2 linked regions of the Longispora fulva genome follow. The protein of the gene in region 2 binds, or shares a complex with, the protein of the main gene of each other region. Links are inferred from orthologs where the notes say so. Each region holds a gene or a part of one and is shown on either strand. Other genes may lie near its edges.

What was found.
Region 1: the proteins of tsaE (region 2) and tsaD are in contact, whole or in part, in a crystal structure (PDB 6N9A), measured with the Thermotoga maritima proteins. The link is inferred for Longispora fulva from one-to-one orthologs. Residues at the interface, in WP_004082108.1 of Thermotoga maritima: Leu37, Gly38, Lys46, Lys57, Val59, Lys60, Ser61, Thr63, Phe64, Thr65, Leu66, Met67, Val69, Pro71, Tyr82, Arg83, Leu84, Asp86, Asp88, Phe89, Asp93, Ile128, Asp130, Glu131, Arg134; in WP_004082750.1 of Thermotoga maritima: Cys10, Asp11, Arg49, His50, Leu82, Gly84, Gly135, Gly136, Glu154, Thr155, Leu156, Asp157, Asp158, Ser159, Glu162, Asp165, Lys166, Arg169, Leu170, Tyr175, Lys213, Thr214, Leu217, Tyr218, Gln221, Arg222, Asn324.

The regions. Positions count from the first base shown.
Region 1 is NZ_JADOUF010000001.1:1,830,037-1,833,141, reverse strand. Bases 270-3,066 are described here. They hold tsaD (tRNA (adenosine(37)-N6)-threonylcarbamoyltransferase complex transferase subunit TsaD), read right to left. Parts: upstream 2,289-3,066; coding sequence 1,251-2,288; downstream 270-1,250. Other genes in these bases: IW245_RS08025 (metallophosphoesterase), read left to right, coding at 2,888-3,066; def (peptide deformylase), read right to left, coding at 2,290-2,811; IW245_RS08040 (GNAT family N-acetyltransferase), read left to right, coding at 497-1,270; IW245_RS08045 (class I SAM-dependent methyltransferase), read right to left, coding at 270-430. In the rest of the region: more of IW245_RS08045, read right to left, coding at 1-269; more of IW245_RS08025, read left to right, coding at 3,067-3,105.
Region 2 is NZ_JADOUF010000001.1:6,806,808-6,810,115, reverse strand. Bases 1-3,000 are described here. They hold tsaE (tRNA (adenosine(37)-N6)-threonylcarbamoyltransferase complex ATPase subunit type 1 TsaE), read right to left. Parts: upstream 1,735-3,000; coding sequence 1,267-1,734; downstream 1-1,266. Other genes in these bases: IW245_RS31270 (alpha/beta fold hydrolase), read right to left, coding at 2,293-3,000; IW245_RS31275 (uracil-DNA glycosylase), read right to left, coding at 1,731-2,303; tsaB (tRNA (adenosine(37)-N6)-threonylcarbamoyltransferase complex dimerization subunit type 1 TsaB), read right to left, coding at 642-1,286; IW245_RS31290 (hypothetical protein), read left to right, coding at 407-661; rimI (ribosomal protein S18-alanine N-acetyltransferase), read left to right, coding at 1-395. Outside these bases: more of IW245_RS31270, read right to left, coding at 3,001-3,308. UniProt on the Escherichia coli protein: Required for the formation of a threonylcarbamoyl group on adenosine at position 37 (t(6)A37) in tRNAs that read codons beginning with adenine.

The sequences.
Region 1 (3,105 bases), 5.0 Mb from region 2 along the record:
ACTCGTTGCCGGCGTCGTAGTGGGAACTGATGGCGGCCTTGTCGCGGTCGCGGCTGTGCTTGGCGCCCGCGAGGTGGATCTCCTCCGGGGGCGGGGCCGGTTCCTTGCCGATCGCCCCGAGGAGGGTGGCCTCCTTGAGGAGGGAGGCCTTGTCCACGGCCCCGACCTGCCGGCCGCTGATCACCGACAGGGTGTCCAGGACGTCGTAGATGTCGCCTTCGACGTCGAGTTCGCCGGCCACGTACGCGCGGCCCAGGCCGAGCTGGTTGGGTTCGTGGACGAGTCTTCTGATGGCCTGCCGGGACCGGATGTCGACGACGGGGGCGTCCGGAGGCCCGGCCGTCGAACCATCCCACCCGCGGACCCGCAACGGCGGGCCCTCTCCCAGCAGTAGCGTGAACATGCGCAGCAGCCGGTCGGCAACAGTCACAGTCCGCCCCTCTCCGTGAGTCATACCCAGACTAGCGGGGATGAAGCGATGCGTCAGGATGATCCAATGCTGTTGACGACCGTGCACGACCGCGCAGACCTCGCCGCCACTTTCGCCGCAGATCCGGCGTTGCACGCCTACGAGCTCGGCGACCTCGACGACCACTTCTGGCCCTACACCACCTGGTACCGGCTGCGCGGCGGCCACAGCGTGGCCCTGCTCTACACGGGGGCGGAGTTCGGCCCGATCCTGCTGGCGCTGAGCCGACCCGACCGGGCGGCGGAACTACGCGCCCTCGTCACCGAGCTGCTGCCCGTGCTGCCCCGCAGCTTCTACGCGCACGTCACCGGCGGCGCCCAGGACGTGCTGGACAACGACTACAAGGTCGTCGACCACGGCGTACACCGGAAGATGGCTCTGGAGAACTTCGCCCCCGTCACCGGGGAGCCCACCGTCACGCTCACCCGCGCGGACCTCGCCGACCTGCGGGAACTGTACGCGGCGGCGTACCCGGACAACTCGTTCGACGCCCGGATGCTCGACGCCGGCGACTACACCGGGATCCGCCGCGACGGCCGGCTCGTCGCCGTCGCCGGCCTGCACGTGCGCTCGACCACCCGCAGGATCGCCGCGATCGGCAACGTCACCACCCTGCCCGAGGTGCGGGGCCAGGGCCTGGCGGCCGTCGCCGTGTCCGCGCTGTGCACCCGGCTGCGGGAGACCGTCGAGCACATCGGACTCAACGTGAAGGCCGACAACACCGCGGCCGTCGGCCTCTACGAACGTCTCGGATTCGTCACCGTCTCCGATTACCAGGAGGTCAGCGCCACGGCCCGGTGACCAGGGCCCCGGTCAGCACCGCCGACGGCTGCGCCCCCAACGACAGGTCGGCCGCCGGCGCGCCGGCCCGCACCACCAGGTCCCCGACGGCGGCGATCATGGCCCCGTTGTCCGTGCACAGCCGGATCGACGGGACCCGCAACGTGACCCCGGCGGCCCGGCAACGCTCCTCGGCCAGGGCCCGAACCCGGCTGTTGGCCGCCACCCCGCCGACCATCAGCAGCGTGTCCGCGCCGTGCTCCGCGCACGCCCGCAACGCCTTGCGGGTCAACGTGTCGGCCACGGCCTCCTGGAAACTGGCCGCCACGTCCGCCACCGGCAGCGGGCCCTCGTGCCGCTCCACCCAGCGGGCCACGGCCGTCTTGAGCCCGGAGAAGGAGAACCCGTACGGCGGATCCTTCGGACCGGTCATCGGCCGCGGGAAGTCGATCGCCGCCGGATCGCCGTCGCGGGCGATGCGGTCGATGACCGGCCCACCCGGGTACGGCAGGCCCAAAAGGCGCGCCACCTTGTCGAACGCCTCCCCGGCCGCGTCGTCGACCGTGTCACCGAGGTGCACGATCGGATCACGCGCCAGGTCGCCCAGCAGCAGGATCGACGTGTGCCCACCCGACACGATCAACGCCACGCACCTCGCCGGTAGCGGCCCGTGTTCGAGCACGTCCACGGCGGCGTGCCCGGCGAGGTGGTGCACCCCGTACAGCGGCACCCCCAGCGCCAGCGCGTACGCCTTGCCCGCCGCCAGCCCGACCTGCACGGCCGTCGCCAGCCCCGGCCCGGCCGTCACCGCCACCGCGTCGATGTCGGCGAAACGCACCCCGGCCGCGTCCACCGCGCGCTGCACGATGGGGCGCACCGCCTCCAGGTGCGCGCGCGCCGCGATCTCCGGCACCACCCCGCCGAACCGGGCGTGCTCGTCGACGCTGGACGCCAGGGCGTCACCGAGGAGCACCCCGTCACGGACCAGGCCGGCGCCCGTCTCGTCGCAGGACGTCTCGATGCCCAGGATCAGCGGCACCCTAGTTGCCCAGACCGGCGGCGGCGAGGATTTCCTTGCGCTGCGCCGCCGGCAGGCGGTCCACGTACAAGGTGCCGTCGAGGTGGTCCACCTCGTGCTGCAGACAGCGGGCCAGCAGGCCCGTGCCGACGATCGTGATCGGCTTGCCGTCCATGTCGAAACCTGTGACCGTGGCCACGCCGGGGCGGCCCAGCTCCGCGTACTGGCCCGGCACCGACAGGCAACCCTCGCCCTCGGTGACCAGCTCGCGCGGCGGCGGCGGGAGCTCCAGCACCGGGTTGACGATGTGCGCGACGACGTGTTCCTCGGACGCGTCGGGGCAGTCGACGACAAACACCCTCGCGTCCACCCCGATCTGGTTGGCCGCAAGGCCCACCCCGTTCGCCTCGTACATGCTGGCGAACATGTCCTCGATCAGGGCCTTGAGCTCGGAGTTGAACTCGGTCACGGGCTGGCAGGGCTTGTGTAGGACGGCCTCGCCGTAATAGGTGATGCGCCGCGCCGTGCCCTCGGAGTTTGTCATGGTTGACAAATATATACGGGCCGTTTCGGGGCCTCACGCGCCGTTGTCGGCCCCGTGGCCGTGGCATGATCTTGGCATGCCTTTTGTGTTCGCGCACATCAGTGACACCCACCTCGACGGGTCGCCCCGGGCCGCGGAGCGCACCGCCGCCGTCATTGACTACCTGCGCGGCCAGCCTCTCGACGCGATCCTCGTCACCGGCGACATCGCCGACCACGGGGCGCCGGGGGAGTACACCGAGGCCGCCGCGCTGCTCACCGCCGACGTTCCCGTGCTGGTCCTGCCCGGCAACCA
Region 2 (3,308 bases):
CGGCCGTTCTCGTCATCGAGAAGGAGCTGTTCGGAGCGGAGGCCTGGAGCCGCTGGATGGTGCAGAGCGAGCTGGACGAGAACCACCACTACCGGGCGGCGATCCGCGACGGCGAGCTGATCGGGTACGCAGGGCTGGCCGTCGTCGACGAGACCGAGGCCTGGGTGCAGAACATCGCGGTCCGGGCGGCGAGTCAGGGCCAGGGGGTCGGCCGGCTGCTCCTGGAGGACCTGCTCGCCGCTGCCGGCGACCGGACGGTGGGCCTGGAGGTCGCCTCGGACAACCCGGCCCAGCACCTCTACGCGAAGTACGGCTTCGAGACCGTCGGGGTCCGCAAACGCTACTACCAGCCGAGCGGCAAAGACGCTCTGGTCATGCTGAGGGGGCGGCCCTAGTGTCAACAGACGTGATGGTGCGCATGTGGGAGGTCAGGGCCCAGCCGGACGGGTTCGAGGAGCTGCTGGCCTGGATCTGTGAGTACGCCGTCCCCAACGTCGAGCACCACCCGTCCCATCTGGACAGTGAGGTGTTCAGCTCCACCGACGACCGGATCGTGTGGCTGTCGCGGTGGCGCGGACTGCCGGCCCCGCTGCCGAGCCCGCCGGCCCGACTCGTGGCCCGGCCGCCGCACTCGTGGGACTTCACCCCCGTGGAGTTCTAGGCGCACCGGGCGGCACGGCGTCCGGCCGGCGCAGGTAGAGCGGGGTCAGCTTCTCGTCCGGCGCCCCCGACCGGATCCGCTCGGCGGCCAGCTCGCCGAACGCGCGCACCGACGGGTACAGCGGCTCGTCGAGCACCGGCACGCCCAGCGGGTACAGGTGCGCGCCAGCGCCCACCGCGGCCTCGTAGTCGCCGGAGATGTCGGCCGGCTTGGCGACGGAGGGGCCAGAGACGGGGACGCCGTCGGCGTACACCCCGAAGTAGAGCTCCTTGCGGCGCGCGTCGGTCGCCACCAGCAGGCGGCCGGCGGTGCCGTGGCCCAACGCGTCGAGGGTGCCGACGGCGTAGGTCGGGATGCCCAGCGCGTGGCCCAGGGCCGTCGCCGTGACCAGCCCGACCCGCAGACCGGTGAACGGCCCCGGACCCACCCCGGCGACGATCGCCTTCAGGTCCTTCGTCACGAACCCGGCCTCGGACAGGGCCAGCCGGATCGACGGGGCGAGCAGCTCGCCGTGCGCCTTGCCGTTGACCGTGACCTTCTCGGCCAGCACGGTCACCGACTCCCCGACCTCGAGCACGCCCGCCGTCACCGCCGGGGTCGCCGTGTCAATCACCAAGGTCAGCACTGGTCAGCCTCTCCGTCCAGGAGTCGCCGTGCGGCTCCAGCGTCATGATCCGGGTGTCGTCGTCCAGCCGGTCGATCCGGATCTCCAGGTACTCCTCGACCATCCGCTCCACCAGCCCGTGCCCCCACTCGACCACGGTGACCGCCTCCTCCTGGGTGGCATCGAGGTCCAGGTCGTCCACCTCGCCGATCGAGCCGAGCCGGTAGGCGTCCACGTGCACCATCGGCAGCGGCCCCGGGTGCACCCGGGCGATCACGAACGTCGGGCTGGTCACCGCGCCGGACACCCCGAGCCCGGTACCGACGCCCTGGGCGAGCGCCGTCTTGCCCGCGCCGAGCGGCCCGGTGAGCACGAGCAGGTCACCGGGCTGGAGGTAGAGGGCTAACCGGACGCCGAACGCCCGGGTGTCGTCCACGGTCGGAAGTTTCACCAGAACGTGCTCGCTCACAGCGCGTCTCCCAGCAGTCGGGCGGCCAGGGCCAGGTCGTCTCGGAGCGCGGCGAGGGGCTTGCCGTTCGGGCCGAACCGGATGGCGGCCGACGGGTGGTAGGTCGCGACCACGGAACGCCCGTCGACCTCGTGCACCACTCCACGCACCCCAGCCAGGGTAGTCCTGGGTCCCAGGAACCATGTCGCCGCGGTCAGCCCCAGCGCCACGATCAGACGGGGGTTGAGCAGGTCCAGCTGGGCCGCCAACCAGGGCCGACAGTTGTCCACCTCCGCGGCCCGGGGCGTGCGGTTGCCCGGCGGCCGGCACTTGATCGCGCTGAGGACCGCCGTCTCGTGCCTGGCCAGGCCGGCGTCGGCGAGCAACTGGTCGAGGAGCTGGCCGGACAGGCCGACGAACGGCCGGCCGGCGGCGTCCTCCTGGGCCCCGGGGGCCTCGCCGACGACGGCGAGCCGGCGGGTGAACATGCCCGGCTCGCCCGGCACGACGGTGTTGCGGGAGGCGACGAGATCCTTGCAGAGGACGCAGGCCCTGATCCGGGCCGTCAGGTCGTCCCAGTCACCGGTCACGCCGCGACACCCGGCTCAGCAGCTCGGTCAGGGCCTCGGTGACCGGCACCGGGTGCTCCAGGAGCGCCAGGTGCCCGCCGTCGGCGATCGCCACGAACTCGGCGTGCGGCAGCAGCCTCACGATCTCCTCCCCATGGGTACGCGGCGTGAACAGGTCCTTGTCCCCCGCCACGACCAGCACCTCCTTGTCGGCGAAGGCGACCAGCGCCTCGGCCCGGGAGTGGCTCATCAGCGTCTTGAGGTACCCGGCGATGATCTCCACCGAGGTGCGGGAGATCATCCGCTCCACGTAGGAGACCAGGGCCGGGCTGGGCTTGGCGCTCCCGAAGCCGTACTTGCGGGTCAGCAGCCAGAACAGGTCCGTCGACGCCCGGCGGGCCTTGTCGATCGCACCCGGGGTCAGCCGGCCGGCCGTCGAGATCACCGGCAGGATCGGCTTGCGGAGCACCCCGAGCAATGCCGGCAGCCCGAACGTCACCTCGTCCAACTTGCCGGACGACGTGTTGACCAGGGCCACGCCGACGATCCGCTTCCGGATCAGCTCCGGCCACTGCTCCGCCAGCGCCATGATGGCCATCGCGCCCATCGAGTGCCCGACCAGCACGACCGGGCCGGTCGGCACGGTCTCCTCGATCACCCGGCGCAGGGTCGCCGCCAGCGCGGCCAGGTCGTAGTCGCCAGCGGCGAGCCGCCCGGAACGGCCGTGCCCCGGCTGGTCGAAGAACACCATCCGGTACCGCCGCCACAGCGCCCTGCGCTGGAAGTGGAACGTGCCCATGTCCAGGCAGAAGCCGTGCACGAACAGGAGGGTCGGCTCGCCCTTGCGGGGCTTGTCCGCCTTGCAGATCTCCACGTAGATGTCGACGTCGTCCTCGGTGACGATCGTGCGCTGCTCGTCGAACGGCAGCCGGTCGAACGGCTCGCCGGCGCACGGGTCCTCCGCCACCCGGCGCGTGCGGCGGACCAGGACGCGCTCGGCGGCCACCCCCGCGGCGACACCGGCGG